Regions from separate parts of the Streptomyces sp. NPDC002092 genome, predicted to be linked through region 2. Evidence: predicted binding sites of a transcription regulator. Region 2 holds the regulator's gene; the other holds the start of a gene.
What was found. The regulator HrcA, encoded in region 2, represses chaperone genes, less so after heat shock. The targets are predictions, from matches to a motif close to TTNGCACTCNGNNNNNCNGAGTGCNAA.
Positions count from the first base shown of each region.

Region 1: a site for HrcA is predicted at 2,431-2,457, ahead of groL (chaperonin GroEL). Genes of this name have one in related genera too.

Region 1 covers NZ_JBSFDG010000003.1:141,123-148,096, reverse strand. Annotated here, with positions in the region: gene ACWCRD_RS08130 (NADH:flavin oxidoreductase) at 1-512, opposite strand, end outside; gene groL (chaperonin GroEL) at 681-2,303, opposite strand; gene ACWCRD_RS08120 (cold-shock protein) at 2,621-2,827, opposite strand; gene ACWCRD_RS08115 (MoaD/ThiS family protein) at 3,280-3,555, opposite strand; gene thrC (threonine synthase) at 3,672-4,961, opposite strand; SAM riboswitch class I at 4,980-5,136, opposite strand; gene ACWCRD_RS08105 (glucosyl-3-phosphoglycerate synthase) at 5,309-6,253, shown strand; gene ACWCRD_RS08100 (alpha,alpha-trehalose-phosphate synthase (UDP-forming)) at 6,349-6,974, shown strand, end outside.
Region 2 covers NZ_JBSFDG010000008.1:88,193-95,166, forward strand. Annotated here, with positions in the region: gene hemW (radical SAM family heme chaperone HemW) at 1-55, shown strand, start outside; gene ACWCRD_RS19670 (Uma2 family endonuclease) at 183-749, shown strand; gene ACWCRD_RS19675 (DUF3097 domain-containing protein) at 727-1,539, opposite strand; gene ACWCRD_RS19680 (MBL fold metallo-hydrolase) at 1,574-2,302, opposite strand; gene hrcA (heat-inducible transcriptional repressor HrcA) at 2,455-3,471, shown strand; gene dnaJ (molecular chaperone DnaJ) at 3,472-4,608, shown strand; gene ACWCRD_RS19695 (nitronate monooxygenase) at 4,780-5,898, shown strand; gene ACWCRD_RS19700 (16S rRNA (uracil(1498)-N(3))-methyltransferase) at 5,895-6,647, shown strand; gene ACWCRD_RS19705 (VOC family protein) at 6,667-6,974, shown strand, end outside.

The DNA of each region.
Region 1 (6,974 bases), on a different contig from region 2:
CCGTCGAAGCCGATGCGCTCGGCGGCGACCGCGGACTCGACGAACGCACCGATGACGGCGTCTATGTCGGCCTGCGTCATGGGCGTCGCGTCCTCGACACCGGTGACGCGCAGACCGGAGGGGCCGTGCGAGGGGGCGTCCGGGTAGGGGCCGTCGCCCTCGTTGCGGACCGTGCCGATGTGCCACAGCTGCGGAACGATCGTGCCGCCTGCCGCATGCACCGCCTCGGCGACCTTCTGCCAGCCCGCGAGCTGCTCCTCGCCGTGGAACCGGGGCACGCGGCGGCTGTTGCCGGCCGACTCGTGGCCGACGTACGTGCCCTCGGTGACGATCAGGCCGACACCGGCGGCGGCCCGGCGGGCGTAGTACGAGACCACGTCCTCGCCGGGGATGCCGTCCGGGGAGAACATGCGCGTCATGGGCGCCATGACGATGCGGTTGGGGACGGTCAGGCCGTTGATCGCGGTGGGCCGGGAGAGGACCTCGGCGGCGCGGGAGGGGGCGGTGGTCACGTGGGTGGGCTCCTCGTGCGGTGGCTGCGTTAACCGACAGGTATGTGCACACGCATTGTTGCACCCACTTAAGCAAATCTCCTATGACCTCGAACACGCCCGAGGGCGGCACCCCCTGTCTCCAGGGAGCGCCGCCCTCGGTTGGAACCCGGATCAGCCGGAGGCCGATCAGAAGTCCATGTCACCGCCCGGCATACCGCCACCGGCGGGCGCGGCGGCCTTCTCCGGCTTGTCGGCGATGACGGCCTCGGTGGTGAGGAAGAGCGCGGCGATGGAGGCGGCGTTCTGCAGGGCAGAGCGCGTGACCTTCGCCGGGTCGATGATGCCTTCCTTGACCAGGTCGACGTACTCGCCGGTCGCGGCGTTCAGGCCGTGGCCCGGGGTCAGGTTGCGAACCTTCTCCACCACGACGCCGCCCTCGAGGCCGGCGTTGACGGCGATCTGCTTCAGCGGAGCCTCGAGCGCGATGCGCACGGCGTTGGCGCCGGTCGCCTCGTCACCCTCCAGGTCCAGCTTCTCGAAGACCGAGGACGCCTGGATGAGCGCCACGCCACCACCGGCGACGATGCCCTCCTCGACGGCGGCCTTGGCGTTGCGGACGGCGTCCTCGATGCGGTGCTTGCGCTCCTTGAGCTCCACCTCGGTGGCGGCACCGGCCTTGATGACCGCGACACCGCCGGCGAGCTTCGCCAGGCGCTCCTGCAGCTTCTCGCGGTCGTAGTCCGAGTCGCTGTTCTCGATCTCGGCACGGATCTGGTTGACCCGGCCCTGCACCTGCTCCGTGGAGCCGGCACCGTCGACGATGGTGGTCTCGTCCTTGGTGATGACCACCTTGCGGGCGCGGCCCAGCAGGTCGAGGGAGGTGTTCTCGAGCTTGAGACCGACCTCCTCGGAGATGACCTCGCCGCCGGTGAGGATGGCGATGTCGTTCAGCATCGCCTTGCGGCGGTCGCCGAAGCCGGGGGCCTTGACCGCGACGGACTTGAAGGTGCCGCGGATCTTGTTGACGACCAGGGTCGACAGGGCCTCGCCCTCGACGTCCTCGGCGATGATCAGCAGCGGCTTGCCCGACTGCATGACCTTCTCCAGGAGCGGGAGCAGGTCCTTGACGGAACCGATCTTGGAGTTGGCGATCAGGATGTACGGGTCGTCGAGCGACGCCTCCATCCGCTCCATGTCGGTGGCGAAGTACGCCGAGATGTAGCCCTTGTCGAAGCGCATACCCTCGGTGAGCTCCAGCTCCAGACCGAAGGTCTGGGACTCCTCGACGGTGATGACGCCTTCCTTGCCGACCTTGTCCATCGCCTCGGCGATGAGCTCGCCGATCTGGGTGTCGGCGGCGGAGATGGAGGCCGTGGAGGCGATCTGCTCCTTGGTCTCGACATCCTTGGCCTGCTCGAGCAGGGCACCGGAGACGGCCTCGACGGCCTTCTCGATACCGCGCTTGAGGGCCATCGGGTTGGCGCCGGCGGCTACGTTGCGCAGGCCCTCCTTGACCAGGGCCTGGGCGAGAACGGTCGCGGTGGTCGTACCGTCACCGGCGACGTCGTCCGTCTTCTTGGCGACTTCCTTGACCAGCTCGGCGCCGATCTTCTCGTACGGGTCCTCGAGCTCGATCTCCTTGGCGATGGAGACACCATCGTTGGTGATCGTGGGGGCGCCCCACTTCTTCTCGAGGACGACGTTGCGGCCCTTGGGGCCGAGCGTCACCTTCACGGCGTCCGCGAGCTGGTTCATGCCGCGCTCGAGGCCGCGCCGCGCCTCCTCGTCGAACGCGATGATCTTGGCCATGTGAAGTGGTCCCTCCAGGACTGGGGGTGATTCCTTCGGACCGCGCCCGCGCCCGCGACGGACGGCTCGCCGACCCGTGGGTTCCTTGCCCCACCCGGCCTGCGGGCCTCACCGACCCGGTCCATCTTTGTCACTCTCACCTTCAGAGTGCTAACGCCAATGATTAGCACTCGCCCCCGTCGAGTGCAAGCGCCCCTCGGAGGCTGGGCCCGCCCGCCCGACCCGGCCCGGGACATGCCGAAGGGCCCGTACCCAGGAGGTACGAGCCCTTCGATCAAGAACAGAAGAACGTCGCTGCAGTTAACCCGGCGCGTGCTTCAGCTGGTCGCCAGACGGACCATGTCCGCCTGCGGCCCCTTCTGGCCCTGCGAGATCTCGAAATCGACCCGCTGACCCTCTTCCAGGGTGCGGTAGCCGTCCATCTGAATCGCACTGTAGTGGACGAAAACATCCGCACCACCGTCGACCGCGATGAAGCCGTACCCCTTCTCCGCGTTGAACCACTTGACGGTGCCCTGAGCCATGCCTAACTCCCCTATTACTGGCCCTTGCACAGATCCACACTTCGCGGATCCGGGTCAGACCTCACCCCCCACGGTTGGGGGCGTGCGCCGGAACGCGTCGACCGCGGCTGAATGTATCTGTCCAACTGCCGTCTGCAACAGGTCAATCGGACGAGAATTCCGGGCACGACCGGTCGCGACTTTAGGGAGAATTCGCCCGAATTCAGGGCAAGTCGGGCCCCATAAATGGAGCATAAGACGCAAAAAACCTGCACACTTTGGCTACTTCTCGCTGCCCGAGAAGCAAGAACTCATATGCATGCGGCAAGCGGAGTCGAGCAGGTTCCCCAACTGTACCGTGCTCAACCATGCAGAATTGCCCCCTCCGCTTCTCTCACGGAGGGGGCAATTCGATGAACTCTTCGTAACCGCCGTTACCGACGGTAATAATCGGTCGTCCGACCTGTTTCCGGTCAGCCTCCGGCGACGGCCGGGATGATCGAGACGCCCGCCCCGTCCGGAGTCGCCGTCTCCAGCCCCTGCTCGAACCGCACGTCGTCGTCGTTCACATACACGTTGACGAACCGCCGCAGCTTGCCCTGGTCGTCGAGAACCCGCGCGGCGATCCCGGTGTGGTTCTTCTCCAGATCGGCGATGACCTCGCCGAGAGTGCCGCCTTCAGCGGTGACCTCGGCCTGCCCGCCGGTGTAGGTACGCAGGATGGTGGGGATACGAACGTTGACGCTCATGCTTTAAGACCTCCGGTCAGGTGGAGCGCCCCACAGGGGCGCGGGGCTGTGTCCATTTGCGGCTCCGCCGCGGGGCGCGACCAGCCCCCGCGGCCCGCAGACGAACAACTACCTACTTACGCCAGCCCAGCCTCACGGAACGACTCCAGGCTGGGGCGAATCGTCGCCGTAAGCCCCGTACCCGCCACCGCGTCCAACGTCTTCAGGCCGTCACCGGTGTTCAGGACGACCGTCGTCAGGGTCGGGTCCAGCAGACCGTTCTCGATCAACTTGCGGGTCACACCCACGGTCACCCCACCGGCGGTCTCCGCGAAGATCCCCTCGGTCCGGGCGAGCAGCCGAATCGCATCGACGATCTGCTCGTCGTTGACATCCTCCACCGCCCCACCCGTACGGCGAGCGATGTCGAGGACATAAGGACCATCCGCCGGGTTACCGATCGCCAGCGACTTGGCGATCGTGTTCGGCTTCTGCGGCCGTACGACGTCGTGCCCCGCCTTGTACGCGACGGAGACAGGGCTGCACCCCTCGGCCTGCGCCCCGAAGATCTTGTACGGCTTGTCCTCGACGAGCCCGAGCTTGATCAGCTCCTGCAGCCCCTTGTCGATCTTCGTGAGCTGCGAGCCGGAGGCGATCGGCACGACCAGCTGGTCCGGCAGCCGCCAGCCGAGCTGCTCGCAGATCTCGTACGCCAGGGTCTTGGAGCCCTCCGCGTAGTACGGCCGCAGGTTGACGTTGACGAAGCCCCAGCCCTCGCCGGCCGGGTCGCCGATCAGCTCGGAGCAGAAGCGGTTCACATCGTCGTAGTTGCCCTCGATGCCGACGAGCTCGCCGCCGTAGACCGCGGCCATGACGACCTTGCCCTGCTCCAGGTCGTGCGGGATGAACACGCAGGAACGGAAGCCGGCGCGGGCGGCCGCGGCACCCACCGCACCGGCCAGGTTGCCGGTGGACGAGCAGGACAGGGTGGTGAAGTCGAAGGCGCGCGCGGCCTCGATGGCCTGGGCGACGACCCGGTCCTTGAAGGAGTGCGTCGGGTTGCCGGAGTCGTCCTTCACGAAGAGCTTGCCGGCGTCGACGCCCAGCTCGCGGGCGAGGTTGTCGGCCTTGACGAGCTTGGTCCAACCGGGGTTGATGTTGGGCTTGTCCGCCACGTCCGCCGGGACGGGCAGCAGGGGCGCGTAACGCCAGATGTTCGCGGGACCCGCCTCGATCTGCTTGCGGAGCTCCTCGGTGTCGTAGGCCGAGAAGTCGTACGCGATCTCGAGCGGGCCGAAACACTCCTCGCAGGCGAAGACCGGGCCGAGGGGCACCTGGTGACCGCACTCGCGGCAGGAGAGCGCCGCGGCGGGACCGAGGTCGACGGTCGTGGAGTCGGTGGTGCTTGCAACAGTCTGCGCAGCCATGTGAGGCGAGGCCCTTTCTCCTCATCTTCCTCACGACGCATCTCGCCGTGAGACGGATTTGGCACCTTCCCTAGCCGGGAGCCTCGCGGAACGATCAGCATCGATCGGTACGAGACCGGCTGGAGGGTTGCCGGGGCTTCATCGGGCCGTATCCCTCTGCCCCTCTGGATGAGCGGTATGCGGTTGTTTGACTCGTTCAACGCGGGACGACCCCCGACATGCGATGGTCACCAGCGTTGTTCAAGACTGTAACCGAAGGCCAGGACAGTTGAGATAGTCGTCCGAACCGCGAGATGGATCACACGATGATCCGGTTCTCGCCGAGAGAACGCAGAGGAGCCGCCTACGTGCTGGAAGAAGTCGAGCGCTGGCTGAGCACCCGCTCCTGGTCCCTGACCGACCGCCCCCTCCACCAGATCCTCGCCGCCAAGCAGCGCACGGGACAGTCGGTCAGCGTCGTGCTGCCCGCGCTCAACGAGGAGGAGACGGTCGGCGACATCGTCGCGATCATCCGTCACGACCTGATGCAGCAGGTTCCGCTCGTCGACGAGATCGTCGTCGTCGACTCCGGGTCCACCGACCATACGTCCGAGGTCGCCGCGGCGGCCGGGGCCAGGGTCGTCCACCGTGACGACATCCTGCCCCGCATCCCGACCGTCCCCGGCAAGGGCGAGGTGCTGTGGCGCTCGCTCCTGGTCACCGGCGGGGACATCGTCTGCTTCATCGACGCCGACCTGAAGGAGTTCTCCTCCGACTTCGTCTCCGGGATCGTCGGCCCGCTGCTCACCGAGCCGGGGGTCGACCTGGTCAAGGGCATGTACGACCGTCCGCTGGCCGGCGCCCAGGGCCAGGGCGGCCGGGTCACCGAGCTGATGGCGCGCCCGCTGCTCAACATGCACTGGCCGCAGCTGGCGGGCTTCGTGCAGCCGCTCGGCGGCGAGTACGCGGCCCGCCGCAGCCTGCTGGAACAGCTGCCGTTCCCCGTCGGGTACGGCGTCGAGCTGGGCATGCTGGTCGACGCCCTGCACCTGGTGGGCCTCGACGCGCTCGCCCAGGTCGACGTCGGGGTGCGCAAACACCGCCATCAGGACGGGCAGGCGCTGGGCCGGATGTCCGCCGCGATCTACCGCACGGCACAGCTGAGACTGGCCCGCGGTCATCTCATCCGTCCCTCCCTCACCCAGTTCGAACGGGGCGAGGACGGCTTCGAGCCGCGCACCTACTCCGTGGACACGGAGGAGCGGCCGCCGATGGTGGAGATCGCGGAGTACGCGTCGCGCAAGGTCGCCTGAGGCGGCGCGTTACGGGGTGCAGGCGGTGTATACGGTCCACCCGCAGAGCGCAGACGTACGTTTGAGCGTTTACGGGCCGGGCTAGGTTGAGGCGTATGGCTTCCACGCACGGCGCAGGTCACCACGCTGGTCATCAGGTGCTGGTCGCATCCAACCGCGGCCCGGTCTCGTACGAGGTGCAGGAGGACGGCTCGCTGGCCGCCAGGCGCGGCGGCGGCGGGCTGGTCTCCGGCCTGTCCGCGATCGGGCCCGACGCGGACGCCCTGTGGGTGTGCTCGGCGCTGTCCGACGGCGACCGCGAGGCGGTACGGCGCGGGGTCGGCGAGGACGGGGTGCGGATGCTCGACATCCCGGCCGACGTGCACGCCGACGCGTACAACGGCATCGCGAACTCAGTGCTGTGGTTCGTGCACCACATGCTGTACCAGACGCCGCTTGAGCCGGTCTTCGACGCGGAGTTCCGCCGGCAGTGGGCGTCGTACGAGACCTACAACCGGGCCTTCGCCGAGGCGCTGGCCCAGGAGGCGGCCGAGGGCGCGGCGGTGCTGGTGCAGGACTACCACCTGTGCCTGGTGCCGGGCATGCTCCGCGAGCTCCGTCCCGACCTGCGCATCGGGCACTTCTCGCACACGCCGTGGGCGCCTTTGGACTACTTCCGGATGCTGCCGGACGACATCGCCGAGCAGCTTCTGCAGGGCATGCTGGGCGCCGACCGGCTGGG
Region 2 (6,974 bases):
GACGCTGCGGGGGCGGCTGTTGGCGGATGCGGTGGTCAGGGACTTGGTGGACTGATCACCCTGGCGGGTGAATCGGTGCGGAACGTCGGTTCGGTCCCTAACCTGGTTCGTACGCTGTCGCCGTAGTTGCACGGTGGCAGAAACCGGAGGGCTGCGGAGTGACCGCTGTGGACGACCGACCGATGACCACCGATGTCGTGGAGTTCTTCGAGAACCTCGAGGTTCCCGAGGGATACAAGGCCGAGCTCCTCCGGGGGGAAATCGTCATGATGGCGGCGCCAGACCTGGTGCATATCGACATCGTCGAAGCGGTTCTCGATCAGTTCCCGCGCCGGGACTGGCGGAGGCTCCAGACAGTGGCCGTCGCCATTCTTCAAGAGACCAGCGAGCCCCTGCCGGACCTCGTACTGGTGGAGCGAGGCGTCGGACCGCGTGAGGGGCAGCTGATGCCGTCCAAGGTCATCAGCATGGTCGTCGAGGTCGTGTCCAAGACGAGCGTCGAGCGTGATTACGTCGTCAAGCGTTCGATCTATGCAGCGGGCGGCGTGCCCGTCTATCTGATCATCGATCCGATCATGGGGCACTGTGTACTGCTCACCGAGCCGACTGGCACGGGTGAGGAAGCCGACTACCAGGTGCAGCGGGTGACCAAGTTCGACGATCCGGTGCCGCTGAGGATGCTGGAGATGCAACTGGATACCACCGAGTTCGGCACCTGCAAGGGCGTCAAGCCCCACCACCGACCGTGACGAAGTCGATCAGCTCCTCCACCCGCCCCAGCAGCTCCGGCTCCAGGTCCTTGTAGGACCCCACCCGCTTCAGGATCGCCTGCCACACCGCCCCGGTGTTCTCCGACGGCCATCCCAACGCCTGGCACACCCCCGTCTTCCAGTCCTGCCCGCGCGGCACCCGCGGCCAGCCCGCGATCCCCAGTGACGCCGGCTTCACGGCCTCCCAGATGTCGATGTACGGGTGGCCCACCACCAACGCGTGCTCGCTCGTCACCGCCTCCGCGATCCGCCACTCCTTCGTGCCCGGCACGAGGTGGTCCACCAGCACCCCCAGCCGCGCGTCCGGACCCGGCGCGAACTCGGCCACGATCGTCGGCAGGTCGTCGACACCCTCCAGGTACTCCACGACCACGCCCTCGATCCGCAGGTCGTCACCCCAGACCTTCTCCACCAGCTCGGCGTCGTGCCGCCCCTCCACATAGATCCGCCCGGCGCGAGCGACACGCGCGCGTGCACCGGGGACGGCCACCGAACCGGACGCGGTACGAGTGGGACGTACCGGAGCGGCCGAAGGTCTCACGAGGGTCACCACCCGCCCCTCCAGCAGAAACCCCCGCGGCTCCAACGGGAACACCCGGTGCTTGCCGAAGCGGTCCTCCAGGGTCACCGTGCCCGCCTCGCAGCGGATCACCGCGCCGCAGAATCCGGTGCCGGGCTCCTCCACCACCAGACCGGGCTCCGCCGGGACCTCGGGGACGGGCTTGGGCTTCTTCCACGGCGGGGTCAGATCGGCGGAGTACTGGCGCATTCGAGTGACGATAGGAGAAGCGGCCGGTCAGCGGCTACGACACGCCGAAACGTGCCGCCAGCTCGTCCCGCTGCCTCCGCACGAACCCCGCGTCCACCACCGCTCCGTGACCGGGCACGTACAGTGCGTCCTCCCCGCCCAGGTCGAGGAGCCGGTCGAGGGCGGCCGGCCAGTGCGACGGTAGGGCGTCGGAGCCGGCCTGTGGTTCGCCGGACTCCTCCACCAGGTCGCCGCAGAAGACGACCTCCGGGGAGCCCGGCACCAGCACCGCCAGATCATGGGCCGAGTGGCCCGGCCCCACGTTCGCCAGCAGCACCTGCCGGCCGCCGCCCAGGTCGAGCGTCCACTCGCCGGAGACGTGATGACGGGGCGCGACCAGGGCGTCGACCGCCTCATCGGCCAGGCGCGCGTCCAGTCCGTTGCCCACCGCGTCCGCCCGCAGCTCCTCGCGCGCGTGCCGGCCGTCCAGCACCGTGTCGATGCCCACGGCGCCGTACACCTCCGCGCCCGCGAACGCCGCCGCCCCGAGGACATGGTCGAAATGGGGATGGGTGAGCGCGAGATGAGTCACACGGTGACCGGTGAGCTCCTGCGCCTCGGCACGCAACCGTGCGCCCTCCGCGAGGCTCGACCCCGCGTCGATCAAGAGCGCCGTGCCCTCCCCGACGACCAGCCCCGTCGTGCAGTCCCAGCCCGGAAGACGGCACCGTCCGACTCCGGCCGCGAGCCGCTCCCACCCCAGCTCTTCCCAAGTCATCGTCATACGGCGACGCTAGCGGTACGCCCCGTTCAACGGGGGCCGACCTTGCCCCGGGTGTACCCCACCGCCGTACACTGGCCGGTAACGGCTGGCACTCGGACGGACAGAGTGCCAGGCGAAGCGCCTAGGGGACGACTTCTGGAGGTGTGCGCTGGATGCTGAGTGAACGACGGCTTCAGGTATTGCGCGCCATCGTCCAGGACTATGTCGGCACCGAGGAGCCGGTCGGGTCGAAGGCCCTGACCGAGCGGCACAACCTCGGCGTGTCCCCGGCGACGGTCCGCAACGACATGGCGGCCCTGGAGGACGAGGGGTTCATCGCCCAGCCGCACACCAGCGCGGGGCGCATCCCCACCGACAAGGGCTACCGGCTGTTCGTCGACAAGCTCGCGGGCGTCAAGCCGATGTCCGCGCCCGAGAAGAGGGCGATCCAGAACTTCCTCGACGGCGCCGTGGATCTTGATGATGTGGTGGCGCGGACGGTGCGGCTGCTTGCCCAGCTCACCCGGCAGGTCGCCGTCGTGCAGTATCCGTCGCTCACCCGCTCGACCGTCAGGCACGTGGAGCTGCTCTCGCTCGCCCCCGCGCGCGTGATGCTCGTGCTGATCACCGACACCGGCCGGGTCGAGCAGCGCATGGTCGACTGCCCGGCGCCGTTCGGGGAGGCCTCGCTCGCGGATCTGCGGGCGCGGCTCAACAGCAAGATCGCGGGCCGCCGCTTCGCCGACGTCCCCCGGCTCGTGGAAGACCTGCCCGAAGGCTTCGACGTCGAGGACCGGGGTACGGTCTCGACAGTGCTCTCCACACTTCTGGAGACACTGGTCGAGGAGAACGAGGAACGGCTGATGATCGGCGGCACCGCCAATCTGACCCGTTTCGGGCATGACTTCCCCCTCACCATCCGCCCCGTCCTGGAGGCGCTGGAGGAGCAGGTCGTGCTCCTCAAGTTGCTTGGCGAGGCGGGGGATTCGGGCATGACGGTGCGCATCGGGCACGAGAACGCCTATGAGGGACTCAACTCCACTTCCGTGGTGTCGGTCGGTTACGGTTCGGGCGGCGAGGCAGTCGCCAAGCTCGGCGTGGTCGGACCGACCCGCATGGATTACCCGGGAACGATGGGAGCGGTACGCGCAGTGGCACGGTACGTCGGACAGATCCTGGCGGAGTCGTAAGTGGCCACGGACTACTACGCCGTTCTCGGCGTGCGTCGCGACGCGTCGCAGGAAGAGATCAAGAAGGCCTTCCGGCGGCTCGCGCGCGAGCTGCACCCGGACGTCAACCCGGACCCGAAGACCCAGGAGCGGTTCAAGGAGATCAACGCCGCTTACGAGGTGCTCTCCGACCCGCAGAAGAAGCAGGTCTACGACCTCGGCGGCGACCCCCTGTCCCAGGCGGGCGGCGGTGGCGCGGGCGGCTTCGGCGCCGGTGGCTTCGGGAACTTCTCGGACATCATGGACGCGTTCTTCGGTACGGCGTCGCAGCGCGGCCCGCGCTCGCGCACCCGCCGGGGCCAGGACGCGATGATCCGGCTGGAGATCGAGCTCGACGAGGCGGCCTTCGGCACGACGAAGGACATCCAGGTCGACACGGCGATCGTCTGCTCCACCTGTAACGGTGAGGGCGCGGCGCCGGGCACCTCCGCCCAGACGTGTGACATGTGCCGCGGTCGCGGTGAGGTGTCGCAGGTGACGCGGTCCTTCCTGGGCCAGGTCATGACCTCGCGGCCGTGTCCCCAGTGCCAGGGCTTCGGCACCGTGGTCCCGACGCCGTGCCCGGAGTGCGCGGGCGACGGCCGGGTCCGCTCCCGCCGTACCCTCACGGTCAAGATCCCGGCCGGTGTCGACAACGGCACCCGCATCCAGCTGGCGGGCGAGGGCGAGGTCGGCCCCGGCGGCGGTCCCGCCGGTGACCTGTACGTCGAGATCCACGAGCTGCCGCACCCGACCTTCCAGCGGCGCGGCGACGACCTGCACTGCACGGTCACCATCCCGATGACGGCCGCGTCCCTCGGCACCAAGGTGCCGCTGGAGACGCTGGACGGCATGGAGGAGGTCGACATCCGGCCCGGCACCCAGTCCGGCCAGTCGATCCCGCTGCACGGGCGGGGCGTCACGCATCTGCGGGGCGGCGGTCGGGGTGATCTGATCGTCCATGTCGAGGTGCAGACCCCGACCAAGCTGGACCCGGAGCAGGAGCGGCTCCTGCGGGAGCTGGCCAAGCTGCGGGGTGAGGAGCGGCCGACGGGGCAGTTCCAGCCGGGGCAGCAAGGGCTGTTCTCGCGGTTGAAGGACGCGTTCAACGGGCGCTGACGGGGTGGCTGCGGGCGGCTTCTCTCGCCCCCGCCGCCCTTACCCTTCCCGTCCCTGGGGGCTGCGCCCCCAGCCTCCCGCTTTCGACCTGAACGGCCTCGTCCTCAAACGCCGGACTGGCTGGAATGGGCCCGATTCGGACTTGTTCGGAGGACGTGACAACATGCCGTCATGTCCTCCGCGCTGACCGGTCTCTTCCCTCATCCGATCGTGCAGGCCCCCATGGCGGGCGGTGTCTCCGTGCCGCATCTGGCCGCCGCCGTGTGCGAGGCCGGCGGGCTCGGGTTCCTCGCCGCCGGGTACAAGACGGCGGACGGCATGTACCAGGAGATCAAGCAGCTGCGGAGCCTCACGAGCCGCCCCTTCGGCGTGAACCTCTTCATGCCGCAGCCCGAGTACCCCGGTGCAAGCACCGGCTCCACTGGAGCGGCTAACGCCGCGCCCTCTTCTGGCGCCGTGGAGATCTACGCCCACCAGCTGGCCGGGGAGGCCGGCTGGTACGAGACCGAACTCGGCGATCCGGACAGCGGCCGCGACGACGCCTACGACTCCAAGATCGCCGTGCTGCTCGACAACCCCGTGCCGGTGGTCTCCTTCCACTTCGGGGTGCCGAGCCGCGAGGTCCTCGACTCCCTCCGCCGAGCCGGCACCTTCACGCTGGTCACCGCGACCACCCCCGAGGAGGCCCTCGCCGTGCAGCTGGCCGGCGCCGACGCGGTGATCGTGCAGGGCGTGGAGGCCGGCGGTCACCAGGGCACCCACCGGGACAACCCGGAGGCGGACGGTACCGGCATCGGGCTGCTCCCGCTCGTCGCGCAGGTCCGCGAGACCGTGAGCATCCCGATCGTCGCTGCCGGCGGCATCATGCGCGGCGGGCAGATCGCCGCGGTGCTGGCGGCGGGCGCGAGCGCGGCCCAGCTCGGCACGGCGTTCCTCGCCACCCCGGAGTCCGGCGCGAACGCCGTTCACAAGCAGGCGCTCACCAACCCGCTGTTCGTGCGCACCGAGCTGACCCGGGCGTTCTCCGGCCGCCCGGCCCGCGGCCTGGTCAACCGGTTCCTGCGCGAGCACGGCCCGTACGCCCCCGCCGCCTACCCGGAGGTCCACCACCTCACCGCGCCCCTGCGCAAGAAGGCCGCCGCCTCCGGCGACGCACAGGGCATGGCGCTGTGGGCGGGGCAGGGGCACCGCATGGCGCGCGAGCTCCCGGCCGGGCAGCTGGTGGAGGTCCTCGCCGCCGAGCTCGACGCGGCCAGGACAGCGTTGTCGGGCAAGGGGGACCTGCGATGACCGCGCCGGTGTTCGTCGTCGAGTCGCTGGCGGGCGTGGGGCCCGGCTCGATCGTCGAACTGGACGGCCCCGAGGGGCGGCACGCGGTGTCCGTACGGCGGCTGCAGCCCGGCGAGGACGTGGTGCTGACGGACGGTCTGGGCCGGGGTGCCGCCGGTGCGGTCGTGCGGACGGAGGGCAAGGACCGGCTGTTCGTCGAGCCCGTCGAGTTCCCGGTCGAGCCCGAGCCCAGCCCCCGTATCACCGTCGTCCAGGCCCTGCCCAAGGGGGACCGCGGCGAGCTGGCCGTCGAGACGATGACCGAGACCGGCGTGGATGCGATCGTGCCCTGGTCGGCGGCCCGCTGCATCACCCAGTGGAAGGGCGAGCGGGGGCTGAAGGCCCTCGCCAAGTGGCGGGCCACCGCCCGCGAGGCCGGCAAGCAGTCCCGCCGGCTGCGCTTCCCGGAGGTCGCGGACGCGGCGACGACCAAGCAGGTTGCCGCACTTCTCGCCAAAGCCGACTTCGCCGCCGTACTGCACGAGGACCGCGACTACGACAGCGAGCCGCTGGCGACCGCCGAGCTGCCCGACTCTGGCGAGATCGTGCTGGTCGTGGGCCCCGAAGGGGGCGTGTCCGAACAGGAGTTGGCGCTCTTCTCGGAGGCGGGCGCGAAGGCGTACCGGCTCGGGCGTAGCGTGCTGCGTACATCGACCGCGGGTACCGCGGCGACCGCACTGCTCCTGGGCCGCACCGGCCGCTGGTCCTGAACGATCACGGGGGAACACCATGGAACTCGCCCAAGTCCGGCTCCTCGTCAGCGACTTCGCCGCCTGCTACCGCTTCTACGCCGAGGTCCTCGGCCTCAAGCCGCAGTCGGGCGCGACCGCGGGCCCGTACGAGAAGTTCAGCCCGGCCACCGGCTCGGCGGGCATCGCCCTCCAGGACCGTTCGATGATGGCCGAGGTCCTGGACGAACTGGGCGACACGGCAACGGGCCACCGCTCCCTGGTGGTGCTGCGGGTCGACGACCTCGACACCTACTGCGAACAGATCGCCACCCGGGGCGCCGTCCTCCTGCGCGGTCCGGCCCCCAT